2 regions of the Lysinibacillus sp. NPDC097231 genome follow, and region 1 is predicted to be linked to the other one. Evidence: riboswitches for the same ligand, from Rfam matches in the RefSeq annotation. Region 1 holds a riboswitch; the other holds the start of a gene.
The links. A riboswitch is a leader RNA that binds a small molecule or an ion and turns the genes downstream of it on or off. The one in region 1 is predicted to bind cyclic di-GMP.
Positions count from the first base shown of each region.

Region 2: linked by a shared signal. The riboswitch ahead of ACIQXF_RS09980 (amidase) and the one ahead of ACIQXF_RS10975 (methyl-accepting chemotaxis protein) in region 1 are both predicted to bind cyclic di-GMP.

Region 1 covers NZ_JBIWDH010000015.1:50,223-57,499, forward strand. Annotated here, with positions in the region: gene ACIQXF_RS10965 (sodium:solute symporter family protein) at 1-320, opposite strand, end outside; gene ACIQXF_RS10970 (SDR family NAD(P)-dependent oxidoreductase) at 345-1,097, opposite strand; gene ACIQXF_RS10975 (methyl-accepting chemotaxis protein) at 1,087-2,838, opposite strand; cyclic di-GMP riboswitch class I at 2,944-3,029, opposite strand; gene ACIQXF_RS10980 (hypothetical protein) at 3,268-3,462, opposite strand; gene ACIQXF_RS10985 (YehS family protein) at 3,667-4,161, opposite strand; gene ACIQXF_RS10990 (alpha/beta-type small acid-soluble spore protein) at 4,358-4,555, shown strand; gene ACIQXF_RS10995 (YceG family protein) at 5,075-6,346, opposite strand; gene ACIQXF_RS11000 (tRNA dihydrouridine synthase) at 6,735-7,277, opposite strand, start outside.
Region 2 covers NZ_JBIWDH010000013.1:49,280-56,556, forward strand. Annotated here, with positions in the region: gene ACIQXF_RS09965 (tryptophanase) at 1-914, shown strand, start outside; gene ACIQXF_RS09970 (saccharopine dehydrogenase family protein) at 1,132-2,361, shown strand; gene nspC (carboxynorspermidine decarboxylase) at 2,358-3,497, shown strand; gene ACIQXF_RS09980 (amidase) at 3,541-4,428, opposite strand; cyclic di-GMP riboswitch class I at 4,472-4,560, opposite strand; gene ACIQXF_RS09985 (DUF6366 family protein) at 4,797-5,003, opposite strand; gene ACIQXF_RS09990 (chemotaxis protein CheW) at 5,204-5,692, opposite strand; gene ACIQXF_RS09995 (M20/M25/M40 family metallo-hydrolase) at 5,718-6,833, opposite strand; gene ACIQXF_RS10000 (hypothetical protein) at 7,083-7,238, opposite strand.

The DNA of each region.
Region 1 (7,277 bases):
CCGTAGTAATCTGCGAGGGTCCACCCCTTTAATCTTCGAAGTGGCTTCGTCCAAATGAGTGCCCCCAGAATCATACAAGTTCCTAAACCCCCCATTGTTGCTGACCCTTCAAAGCCTCCACTTGTGTAACCAGAGCCTACTGCTGCAAAAAAGAACGGGGCAGCTAATAATGCAGCAACTAGGCTTCCAGTGACAACAGATAAAGGCATACTCCATCCAGCAACAATTAAATCCTCCGCTGTATTAACTCGTTTGTATCCCTTATAGCCAATGTAATAAATAAATAGTAAGTATAAGCTAAAGATGATTATATTTAACATAGTATTGCTCCTTAGTTTTCTACATTATCCGTTCATAACGACTCCACCATTAGGCGTCAATATTTGACCCGTATAGAAATTCGCATTTTCCGAAGCTAAAAATAGTACACTTTTTGCGATTTCTTCTGGTTGGGCTAATCGTTTTAAAGGATATTTAGCAGACTCTTCCTCTACATAGTTTTCGCCAAATTCCTTAAGAATGTCTGTAAAGGTTCCACTAGGAGCTACTGCATTGACCAATATAGCAGGTGCTAACTCTCGCGCCAAAGCTTTCGTAAATGCATTGATGCCACCCTTTGCCGCAGAGTAATGTGTAAATTCCTCACAACCTAAACTACCAATATCAGAAGAAATATTAATAATCTTTCCTCTGTTTTGTTCTTTCATTCTTTTTGCCGCTTCTCGACAATTGTAGAAACAACCGTATAGATGGACTTTAATCATTTTATCCCACTGTTCATCTGTTAAATCCGTAATGCTTGAAGCCTGGGCAAACCCTGCATTATTAACAAGGATATCAATAGCTCCTAGATGCATATCCATATATTGATACATGTCTTGTACTTGCTGAGAATTGGAGACATCTGCATTGAATTTATAAGCTTGTACGCCAAACTGTTCGGCTTGTACTCGAACTTCTTCTGCTTCCTTATGATCTCCAATATAATTGATTAATATATTGGCTCCTTGCTTAGCAAAGCCTAAAGCAATGGCTTTGCCGATTCCTTTACTCGAACCTGTAATTAGTACATTTTTCCTTTTAAAATTAATTTCCATTATGATCATGCTCCAACTTAAATTTTGCTACAATTTCTTGTAGCTCTTCTGCTGTTTTTCCTAATGAAGTAGATGCCTCTTTCACTTCTTGCATATTTGTTAATTGCTCCTGAGTTGCTGTTGATACATTTGATGAGAATTCAGATGACTGCTCAGCAGATAGCTTAATATTATTGACAGATGCAGCGACTTCCTCCGAGGAAGCAGAGATTTGTTGAGACGCAGCTGAAATTTCACGAATCTGACTTGCAACTTCTTCTGATGAATTAAGAATTTCTTTAAAGATTTCCCCTACTTCATTTGTAAACTCCATACCAGCCTTTACATCTTCTTTACCCTTTTCCATAACAGTGATTGAAGCATTAGAATCTGCTTGGATGGCATTAATCAAATTGTAGATTTCTGTGGCAGATTGTGATGATTGTTCCGCTAATCGTCTAACCTCGTCAGCTACAACAGCGAAGCCTTTCCCATGCTCTCCTGCTCTTGCAGCCTCGATTGCTGCATTCAATGCTAGTAGGTTTGTTTGATCTGCGATTGCTGTAATGAGACTTACAATATCGCTAATTTTTTTCGTATTCACATGTAATCCGTTTATCGTTGTGCCGATTTGTTCAACAGACTCATTAATTAACTCCATTTGTGCAATGACTTGCTGGACAACATGATTTCCACGTTCTGAAGCTTGAGAAGCAGAGATAGATGATTCAGCAGCAGTATTAGCTGAATCAGCAATTTGCTGAATGCCCGTCGCCGTTTCCTCCATTGCAGCCGCTGTCTCCTCAGTCATCACCATCGATGCCTCAGCGTTTTGCGTGATTTGTCTCATATCTTGAGCAATATTTGTTGAACTGCTATAAGTTTCTGCTGCATTAGCAGTTAGCTGACTAGCAGCAGAAGATACATTGTTTGACGTATTTCTAATATTTAAAATGATGTGCTGTAGATTCGAAACCATCGTATTAATGGATTCAGATAAATTGCCGATTTCATCCTTTGTGATTTCTAAATCAACGCTTATTAACTCTCCATTTGCTACTTGGTTTGCAACATTTACTACTTTATTAAGAGGTTTTAATAGACGATCTATAATGATATAAAGTAAAACTAATAATATTAGAATTCCAATAACAGCTATAACAATTTGTTTAATGACACTTGTTTTAATGATGGTATTTATGTAATCAGCGGAATAATCAATGCCTAATAATGCAATGAGTTTACCATTGCCATCTTTAATAGGGCTAAATACTGTTCTCCATGAACCATAAGGATCCTGAAAAATATTAGTTACCTCAGTACTATTATTTTTAATTGCCCGTTTAGCTGTTTCTACATGTTCGTCTGCTAAATCAGTAAAGGTTTCACCAGCTTCATATACATCGTTCAGATTAGATGTGTAGCCTATCGGGTTAACGCCACCTTCATCATTCACATCCCAAATATAGCTCCAACTCATAATTCCTTGTTCTTCTTGAATCATATCGAGTTGTTTTTGAACTTTCTTAAATTCAGCGTTAGTTTCCCCTTTTTCCGTCAATAAATCTTTTATGTCATCACTATCAAGATTCATAGCTGTTAATAAACCGACACTTTTTAACTCTTGTTCTAAATCGACTGCCATTCGATTGTTTAATTCCCTAATACTTTGCGTAGTAATAATAGCAATTAGAAGTAAAACAATAATCGAAACAGTTAGTAAAAGTTTGTTTTTTAATGAAGCATTTTTTAACAACCTCATGGTTATTACTTCCCCTCATTGTGTTTTTGGTAAAAAAATAACCTATTTCAAAAGAAATAGGCATCAGAGAATATAACTAGCAATATATGTACTAAACTAGCACTCTTTTGCAGCACAGCCATCATAGCACCTATTGCCTTAGACCTGTAACTTTGCGTCTCTACTTTTCAGTAGATTTGCCCATCTTTTTTCCTCTTCAAATTAACACAATGGGTAAAAACATTCAATAGCACTAGAATAAAATACACATTATTTATACTACTTTAAAACCATGAAATGATCACTATTACATAATCTTCTCTGCTAGCACATAATCCTCTTCATTAAACAAATAAAAATAGCTACAACGAATTTTTCAAAACGTTGTAGCTATTTGTATGATTTTTAATAATCACTCACCCCTAAGTGATTATTCCTATTTAAGAATACTTACACATTGTTTGTGACAAGTAAGACTGTTGGTATGAAAGATAAAGCAAACATACATAGATACCAAAGTGATGTACGACGCAATGAAAAACGAACTTGTTTTTTTTCTGCATAAAAGATGTCTAATATAATTGCAACAATGAGTGGCGTACTAACACATGCGATAGCAACTAATAAGATGTCAAAATAAGTCATAAAAGCACCCCTCTGTTCGTAAACATTTATTTTTCCCTTTGTGACAACTTTGTGTCAACTAAAGTGTACACAATTCCGCCACATTTTGTCAACTAGTTAAAATATGATTTTTATAGAAATTCACAAACATAAATGAGCTATTTATATAAATCCACTCATTGAAAAAGCAGCTGCAAAATTGCAGCTACTTCGTTAATCATTATTTTAATCTCTATATTTATATGTCAGCCCTCTTAAAAAGTTTCTCACAAAACGATCGCCACATTCCTTATAGTTACGATGACTTGGATTTCTTAAAATGGCCCCTAATTCGCCTTTCGAAACGTTAACGCCTCCATCATATAAAATATCGAGCATCTCCTCACTCGTTAAGGCTAACGCAATCTTTACTTTCTTTAACAGCATATTATTAGGACTTTCTTTTCCAGAAACAGGTAGAGCCCCTTCTGGCTGACCAGGCTTAGGCTTTTGTGGACCTCGTTTTAAGGTAATAAATCCATTTAAAAAAGCCTCTAACATTTTATTATTACATTTGATGTATGCTTCTGGTGCTTCTTCCTCATCATTTACTTTAATCAGCATGTTCAATACTTCTTCCTTCGTAAAGTCCATGCCTCCTAGCTTAAAAATTTCAACCATGTCTGTATTTTTGATATCTAATGCATATCTTAAACGAATTAAAATATCATTGTTCGTCATTTAAAAACCTCCATTTTGACTGTAAAGCGCTTCTAACAATCATATCCTCGAGATTGAAGCATCACTTTATTATAGCAGAGACATTCACAATTTTAGCTAGCTTTCCAAAAGTTACTTTACTAGAATGTGCATTTTACTTTTTTAAATGTATGATTAGCTAACTCTCGACCATTCTAATCACAAGGAGGTGAGAAAAATGGCTAATCGTAGCTCAAACAAACTTCAAGTACCAGGTGTACAAGAAGCTGTTGATCAATTGAAATATGAAATCGCACAAGAATTTAACGTACAGTTAGGGCCAGAAGCTTCTTCTCGCGCCAATGGTTCAGTCGGAGGAGAAATTACCAAACGACTCGTTGAAATGGCTGAAAAACGTTCAAAAGGATTATTATAAAAACAAATGTGCTAAGGAGTTGGAGAGCCCGAGGAGTCGAAGTGATCTCGAGGATGTAGTGCTTTAGACGCTTTCCACAACTTTGAATCTTAAAATTTCCTCTTAAAAAAGAACGAATCCCTTTTAACAGGAATTCGTTCTTTCATGTTTAATTATTTCACCTGGTTGATATGCCTAGTTTGACTTTTTTAGGGTCAGCATCACGATAAAGAACTGCAATAGTATTTATGGGCTTTCCGGAATCCTCTACACAACAAGCGGTTTTTAAAGCATACAATAAAAATCCTTCTGTCTCAGAGGACAAAAGGGCGTGCCAAAGTAAAATTCGCTTAAAAAATATCACGGGGCCCTTCTCAGTCTCTCTGGATCGTATTAAATACCCGTTCGTTCTACATTCTAGATTAAAATGAAATAGCAATGGCTTAATATAGTGGAAATTAACTTGGCATTTCAATAAAATTTTGAGCAAATTGATAAATTAAATGAGCAGGTACTGCCAAGTTAAGATTCTGACCATCATCAAAACCTGCTGTAATCAAACCTACCAATCTCCCATGCATATCCAATAAAGCCAGAACTTCCGTTTGAAATGGCCGCCGTAAATTGAATCATAGACATATTTCGAATATCCCGAAAACCAGAAACAATTCCATCAGAAACAGAGTTAAATAATCCTAGAGGACTGCCAATAGCAACGATTTTCTGACCTCGAACTAATTGACCTTCAACTTTAACGGGTAATGGTTTGCTTATTCTATCCACTTTAAGAATGGCCAAATCATGCATATCATGATATTTCACAAATCGATGTGTTATATATTCGTTCGTATCGTTTTCATATAGCACAGAATAATATTCCCCACCACTCACAACATGCAGGTTTGTTAAAATATAACCATCTTGATGAAGAACGACACCAGAACCAAAGCATAACACCTTGTGATCCGCTCCAAACGTTTTAATCATTACAACAGATGTGGCTAAAGAAGCTAATTGCTCATAGCTACACTCTCCTGTAGTCTTACTCTGAACCGGAAGAATCGTTGTTTGTTGCGGCAGTGTACTCTTCCTAGGCAAAGATTTAGGTATTACTATTTCCTTTTCGTAGAAATCACGACACTTATATAGAGTAGATGACGCTGCTATGTTTGGAAGCAAATTTGGAATGTCTTCTTTAGGATTCATATAACAGATATCACAACCAAGTGTCGATAAGAAATATAAGAATAATAATTCATGTTGAGTAATATTACCAATAAAAACAATTTTCTGCACTGTTTGGTTATTCTCAGAAAAAATTTGAGGTAAATAATAATCCATCCAGTATAAAAATTTTACTGCAAAGTTTTTTAATAAAGTGGCATTGGAATTAGGGTGATTTTCTTCATAAATATGGATGATTTCTTGAAAGCTAAGCTTTTTTGTCCATTCAAGTTGATCTTTCTTTAATCTACTGCATAAAGGTGTCTCATAAAGTAACGGAGGGTTATTAACAACGTCTTGGAAATTTCCCCAAAGTTTCGTTAGTCGGTCTACATCTTCTTTATTGGTAATGACCTCAAGCTTATGTAATCGTAAATAAAGTACACTTTGCTTTTTTGCATAAAAATACTCATCCATTTTTAAAATATCTTCCTTATAAAGATCTACAGAATCAGGTATACCAATATATCGTAGAAAAACAACTTCTTTTGTAAGGGAGCTATTGTATTGAATGTTTTGCATAAACTCCTCAAGAGGATTGTCCGGCTTTTTATATTTAATTTTTAGAGGTCTAGTTGTCACAATCATATCCTTCCATCTCCTATAAGCACGTATATTTGGCTCATCACCAAAACGTTTGGTGATGAGCCGTATATTTATATATTTTGGCACTTATATACAATTCGCTTATATTCCTCTAAATCCTTTTTTCATCAATTTTGTGTTTTTAATATTTAGTCTGTAAACAATTTCTCCATCTATCACTCAGCCATCTGCTTAAAGCCTCATATAAATGCTTTGCCACATTATTATCTGGTTCAAAGCTAAGTTAAGTTTCTCCTCAACTCATAAAAAAAAGAGAAGTCAACACCCCAAGAGTAGTTGACTTCTTAAACGTTTAGCTATTTTTTTAAATGAGGTGCTGGCTCATGGGAACTTTAAACGGAAAAAATAAGTACAATTGAGTGGATGTGATTCATTTCCCTTCAGCATTCTTTTCAAAGTTATCAAGCAATGTACGTACTTCATCTGTTGATTTCGTGTTCATCAATTGATTTCTTAATTCTCCTGCTCCACGGAATCCTTTGACATAAATTTTGAAAAAGCGATGAAGCCCTGTGATGGAACGTGGTAGTGCTTCCGCATATTGATCTTGAAGATCAAGCTGCAGTCTTAAAAGATCAAGGTACTCTTTACTGCTATGCTCTTTTGGCTCTTTTTCAAAAGCAAAAGGATTTTTAAAAATACCTCGCCCGATCATAACGCCATCAATACCATATTGATCAGCAAGCTGCAGCCCAGTTTGACGGTCAGGAATGTCTCCATTGATTGTTAGTAGCGTATTTGGGGCGATTTGGTCACGTAATTTTTTGATTTCCGGAATAAGCTCCCAATGCGCATCTACTTGGCTCATTTCCTTTCTGGTACGTAAATGAATAGAAAGATTTGCAATATCCTGTTTTAAAATATGCGATAGCCACTCCCCCCACTCATTTACGTCGTTATAGCCAAGTCGTGT
Region 2 (7,277 bases), on a different contig from region 1:
ATGGAGCGGAGAAAATAGCCTTTGTGCGCATGGAAGCGGGCACGAACTTAATTGGAGGACAACCATTCTCCGTTGCTAACATGCGTGAAGTCCGTGCCGTATGTGACGAACACAATGTATTGCTAGTTCTAGATGCAAGTCTTTTAGCCGATAACCTATATTTTATTAAGGAACGAGAAGAACAGTATAAATATGCTACTATCCGTGATATTACGCGCGAAATGGCTGATCTTTCAGATATAATTTACTTCTCTGCACGTAAACTTGGTTTTGCTCGAGGCGGCGGTATTTGTACAAACAATGAAGAAGCATATCTAAAAATGCGCGAATACATTACATTATACGAAGGCTTTTTAACTTATGGGGGAATGTCTGTACGTGAAATGGAAGCCATCACAGTAGGTCTTGAAGAAACAATGGATGAGCAAATGATTAATCAAGCCCCACAATTTATCGCATATATGACAGATGAATTAATTAAACGTGGCGTCCCTGTAGTCACACCAGCTGGCGGCTTAGGATGTCATGTTAATGCAATGGATTTCGTACCTCATATTGAACAAAGCGCCTACCCTGCTGGTGCCTTAGCAGCTGCGATTTATATTGTAAGTGGTGTTCGTGGGATGGAGCGTGGTACATTATCTGAACAACGTGACGAAAATGGTATAGAAACACTATCTGCTATGGAACTTGTCCGTCTTGCACTCCCTCGCCGTGTGTTTACGTTATCACAGGTGAAATATGCTGTAGACCGTATCGCATGGTTGTATGATAATCGTGAGTTAATCGATGGCTTAGAATTTGTAGATGAGCCTAAAGTATTACGTTTCTTCTTTGGTAAGCTTGAAACAACATCAGCTTGGCCAGAAAAGCTGGCTGCTAAATTCCGTGAAGACTTTGGTGATAGTCTATAAATTTTATATGATTCCTTATGTGTTTTATAGACAAATAAGGAGTCATTTTTTTGTAATTTCCTTCTTTTTTCGTAGTATCCCCCTCAGATTACGTCAAATTGTTGTAGAAAAAATAAAATTTTTGTAGAAAATTTAAAAACAATGATTGAGTAGCAAATCAATTTTCTGTATAATCAGCTTGTTTGACAATACTTTTTATGAATTTGGGGGTAGACAATTGGGTAAAGCATTGATTATCGGAGCTGGCGGAGTTGCCAGTGTTGTGGTACACAAGTGTGTTCAAAATTCGGACGTATTTGAGGAAATTTGTATCGCAAGTAGAACTGTTTCAAAATGTGACGCTCTAAAAGAGAAACTAGATGGTGGAAAAACAAAGATTCATACTGCACAGGTAGACGCAGACAATACAGAAGAGGTTATTGAGCTTATTAAAGCCTTTGGACCAGAAGTTGTCATTAACGTAGCACTACCTTATCAGGACTTAACGATTATGGATGCTTGCTTAGCGACAGGTGTGCACTATGTGGATACTGCAAACTACGAGCCACCTGAAACGGCAAAATTTGAATATAAATGGCAATGGGCTTATAAAGAAAAGTTCGAAAAAGCTGGCTTAACTGCTTTACTTGGTAGTGGTTTCGACCCAGGTGTAACGGGTGTTTTCACAGCTCATGCACAAAAACATGAGTTTGACGAAATCCACTACATTGATATTGTGGATGCAAATGCTGGTGATCACGGTTACCATTTCGCAACAAACTTCAACCCAGAAATCAACATTCGTGAAATTACTGCGAATGGTCGTTATTGGAAAGAAGGCGAGTGGGTAGAAACTGCACCACTTGAGAAAAAAGAGGTTTATAACTTACCAGAGATTGGACCAAAAGATATTTACCTTTTATATCATGAAGAACTAGAATCACTTGCTAAAAACATTAAGGGCTTAAAGCAAATCCGTTTCTGGATGACATTCTCAGAAAAATACTTAACACACTTAAAAGTATTAGAGAATGTTGGGATGACTTCTATCGAGCCTATCGAATTTGAAGGACAAATGATCCAACCAATTCATTTCCTTAAGGCAGTACTGCCTGATCCAGCATCACTGGGACCACGTACTAAAGGAAAAACTAATATCGGTTGTATCATTCGCGGTCTAAAAGACGGTAAAGAAAAAACGTATTATGTGTACAACGTATGTGACCATGAAGAATGTTATAACGAGGTTGGTTCACAAGCGATTTCCTATACAACTGGTGTACCAGCAATGATCGGTGCTATGCTTGTGATGAACGGTGAATGGCGTAAACCTGGTGTTTGGAACGTAGAAGATTTCAATCCAGATCCATTCATGGACGCACTAAATAAATGGGGTCTACCATGGCAAGAAAGCCATAATCCAGAATTACTTGACCTTGATGTAGATGCAAAGGAAATAAGCCGATGAAACCAATTGATTTTTCAAAAGTTCCATCCCCTTCCTATGTAGTGGATGAGCGATTATTAACAAAAAATCTAGAGCTTTTAAAATCAATTCAAGATCGTACAGGCTGCCGTATTTTACTTGCCTTAAAAGGGTTTTCAATGCATTCCACATTCCCATTAGTGGGTGAATATTTAGCAGGCATTACGTCAAGTTCACTTCACGAAGCACGACTTGGCTATGAAAAAATGGGCAAAGAAGTTCATGTCTACGCGCCTGCTTATATCGAGCATGAAATGGACGAGCTTCTTGGCTACGTTGATCATATCGTTTTCAATTCATTTAACCAATGGGCTCAATTTAAAGACAAAGTAAAATCTGTTGGTAAAACAATTGAATGTGGTATTCGTGTTAACCCTGAGTACTCTGAAATTGAAACAGCGCTTTATGATCCTTGTTACACAAATTCTCGTCTTGGCACAACCTTAGACAACTTTGATAAATCACAGCTTGATGGTATTGATGGCTTACACTTCCATGCAATGTGTGAGCAAAATTCAGATACGTTAGAGCGTATTATTCAAGTTGTTGAAGAAAAGTTTGGTGATGTTTTACACCAAATGAAATGGTTGAACTTTGGTGGTGGTCACCATATTACTCGTGAGGATTATGATGTAGAAAAGCTTGTGAATATCATTAACTATATTCAAGACAAGTATAATCTTCTTGTATATTTAGAGCCAGGTGAGGCTGTAGCATTAAATACAGGTTATTTAGTCGCAACTGTTCTTGATATACAGAAAAACGGTATGGACCTAGTAATTTTAGATACATCGGCAACATGTCATATGCCTGATGTACTAGAAATGCCCTACCGTCCAATGATAATCGGTTCGGGTCAAGCAAATGAACTGGCATACACATATCGTTTAGGTGGGCTTACATGCCTTGCTGGTGACGTGATTGGCGATTATTCATTTGAACAACCTTTAAAACCAGGCGATCGTCTTGTATTTACAGATATGGCGCATTATTCTATGGTGAAAAACCATATGTTTAATGGGGTAAACCTTCCTTCCATCGTTTCTTATAACGATGAAGAAGGCATTAAAGTCATTCGTGAATTTAAATTCGAAGACTATAGCGGTCGACTTTCCTAATAACAAAGAAAATCCTCTCCAACAAAGTTTGGAGAGGATTTTTTTACGGCTGCATATTCATCCAACTATCCACATGATGAATGGCGAAACCATTGTAGCTTGTTTTATTGGCATAATGTTCATGAACTTGTGCTAACTGTTTAGTCATATAGGCTTCTCCATCATCATAGAAGGTAATATTTTTCCCTTCATCAGAGGTTTCTGTTTCCACCCCAATAACTATTGATTTATTTACTTTTTTTGCGTAGTTTATTTCCTGTTCAACTATTTTGATAATGTTGTTAGCAGTATCTCGATATGCCATTATCGTTACACTTTCAACGTTATCGATGACCCATTCAGCCAATAAACCATTGCCAAATTGAGTATTATACGTTATTTCATCAAACCAAAATGGCATATCAACTTCCAACGGTAATTGTAATTGATCGGTTTCCTCTTTCGCTCTAGTAAGAAGCGCTTGATAGGATTCAATTGTTTGTGCTTGATTTAAGCTCCACCCAATATTTAAGTAGGGTTCTACATCAAGATGTACCCCTGAAAATTGCTCACATGGTGCTACGTTCTCATTATATGTATGTAACCATTCAAACAGCTGATCCTGCATTATATAGCCTTGCGCTGAAACCCAACTTTCAGCACCATCTAACACATATACTTTCATACCTTTTTCTGTTGCTTTTGCGATAAAGCTTTTATAATAACTACTTGCTATATCATTATTAAATTGCAAATATAATTTATTAACATGCTTGTTTTCTAAAAATGTGAGTACTCCCGATTCATCCTCAACAATCTTTGTCGTATCCCATAACCAAGTAGCCTTATCTTGCATGGTCATAGCGTCTACCTTTCCGATTGAAAATCCTAACGTACTTACAAAGGTTACTATAAAAACAATTACTGCTTTTGATAGTGTACGACTTACCATTTGTTACATCTCCATTCTATCCACCTAGGCTCATAGAACAGAACCTGGCAACCTGACAATCATGCACTAAAGTAGTGTTTAGACTCATGGCTTTGCGTCCTTCCCTTTCGGTGAAGTTTGCCGTTTACAGTAGTTTTCTTACTTTACATAATACGCCCTTAGAACGAATATGTCTGTAGGTAAAATGCATAATTCACTCTATAATTGTCGAATAAAACACTAACAACACAGGTTATTTTTACTATATCAGAATATAAGCGTAGAAGTAGTAGTCAAGGTGAACATTTGATGAAATGTTAGTAGGGGTACTTATAGCAATTGAGGATTATGGAATGCAAAATTAGAGATAAAGACTCTTTTCATTATCTTTATCTGAAAAACAATTTATATAACATGTAACCTATAAATAACACTAAAGCTAATACCACCGTCTCTTTCCAACCCATACCATTTAAATTCCCACTACTTCCTCTATTTATTCCATCGTTTAGAGAACCAGCAGGATTGTTTTTTATTTCACTTTGCCTTAAACGCTCACTTTTTTCTTCTGGTGTTTCCTTTTTCTTTGAATCCATGAGACAAATACCTCCCACATATTTTGGTAATAAGCTTAAAATACGACATCTATTATTCATTTTCCTCTGATTGTTAGGAAACCACTTAAAAAGAAAGACAGAATCACATATTTGCAATTCTGTCTAATGCATCAACTAACTCTGATGTGTAGTATTGTATTGTTAATCATTCAACTAATATTCTTAGCTTTTATAGATATTCAAGCCTCTACGTTTTCTTTTTCATTTTCAAGCATTTTGTGCAAATAGTTAATAATTTCACGAATTCCCTCTAATGAATTGACAAGTATTTTTGGGTCTACGTATGTGATCATACGATTTTCAAGATTTGCCACAGCTGTAAAGTAGCGTGTTTTTGTATAATTGACAAGTCCCATCTGCTTTAATATAGACTCATCAAGATCAAGAATTTCACGAGCTTCCGTTACTAGTAATCCGTAATTCACAACATCCGTATTCAAAACAATAATACGTGCAGTTGCAGCATTTGAAGAACGATTATACAGTATACGTTCAAAATCAAGCACAGGTACAAGCTCTCCACGGATTCTTGTGAAACCTAGAAGATAATTGGGTAAATGAGGAATAGGTGTTACATGCTCTAACTTTTCAATCGAAATCGCTTGTTCTACAGGCACTGCATATTCCTCTGTACCACAAGCAAAAACTACTGCCTTTACACTTTCCATGCGGTCACATCCTTTGATTCTGTTGTTATTTTTTTGCAGACTCTTTTACGATTTCGACAAGTAAATCTGCTAATTTTTCTAATTCTTCTACTGGTATTTTTTCATTTGTTGTATGAATATCTTCATAACCAACAGATAGATTAACTGTAGGGATACCAAAGCCTGCAATAACATTAGCATCAGAACCCCCACCTGAAATTCCAAGCTTTGGTGTACGTTCGATGTTACGTGCAGCTGCCATCGCCACTTGAACAACTTTATCTGATTCAGTTACACGGAATCCAGGATACATTAGTTTTACTTCTACTTCAGCACGTGCCCCTAATGAAGCAGATACTTGCTCAAACGTCTCTTGCATATGCTTCGTTTGTGCATCTAGCTTCGTTTTGTCGATAGAACGTGCTTCAGCAAGTATCGTTACTTCATCACACACAATATTTGTTGCCTGACCGCCCTCAAAGCGGCCGATATTTGCTGTTGTTTCTTCATCTAATCGACCTAGCTTCATTTGTGCAATACATTTAGAAGCAACCGTGATTGCTGACACTCCTTTTTCTGGAGCAACACCAGCATGCGCAGTTTTGCCGATAATTTTAGCGAAAATCTTCGCTTGGAATGGCGCCGCTGTGACAATGCCTCCAACTTTACCGTCACTGTCCACTGCAAAACCGTATTTTGCTTTAATTTTGGATGGATCTAATTCTTTAGCACCAACAAGTCCACTTTCCTCACCTGCTGTAATAATAAATTCAATATCCCCATGCTCAATATTTTGCTCTTTTAAGCGTTTAACCATTTCAAATAATGCTGCAAGGCCAGCTTTGTCATCAGCACCTAAAATTGTTGTACCATCTGACACGATATAGCCATCTTCACGAAGAGATGGTTTAATACCTTTACCTGGTACAACTGTATCCATATGAGAAGTAAAATAAATTGGTTCAATATCTAATGAACCTTTTAACGTAGCAATTATATTTCCTGCTCCATGCCCGTTACGAGTATGTGCATCATCCTGTTCTACTGTAAAACCAAGCGCTGTTAATTTGTCGATTAAAACCGGTGCAATCACTTCTTCATGTTTTGTTTCTGAATCGATTTGTACGAGCTCGAAAAACTCTTCTACTAAACGATTTGTCATGTTGTAAAACTCCCTTAGTTTACGTGTCTATTCACGTCATAGTAATCTTCTATATTTTAGCATAACGCTGCGTATGGGAAAATAATATGCTTCATTCTGATGGGAATGATTTTATTTTTTGTTTTAATAGGTAGAGTATCGGAAGCTATTCACAATTATAAACTTCCTTATTATTTAATTACTGGATTATTATGAAAACATGTGGTTGATTTCTGTTCCTACTGTGCGCTTTCTGGGGCGTCCATGATTCTATCCTTTACTTTGATTTCTATCCATCTTTTCCTTGGCTCTTTCCTTCACTCTAGCGGTTCTATCCGCCTTTTCGACGATTCTATCCGTCTTTTCCTTGGCTCTTTCTTTCACTTTGGCTATTCTATCCATCTTTTCGACGATTCTATCCGTCACTCTGATTTCTATCCATCTTTTCCTTGGCTCTTTCCTTCA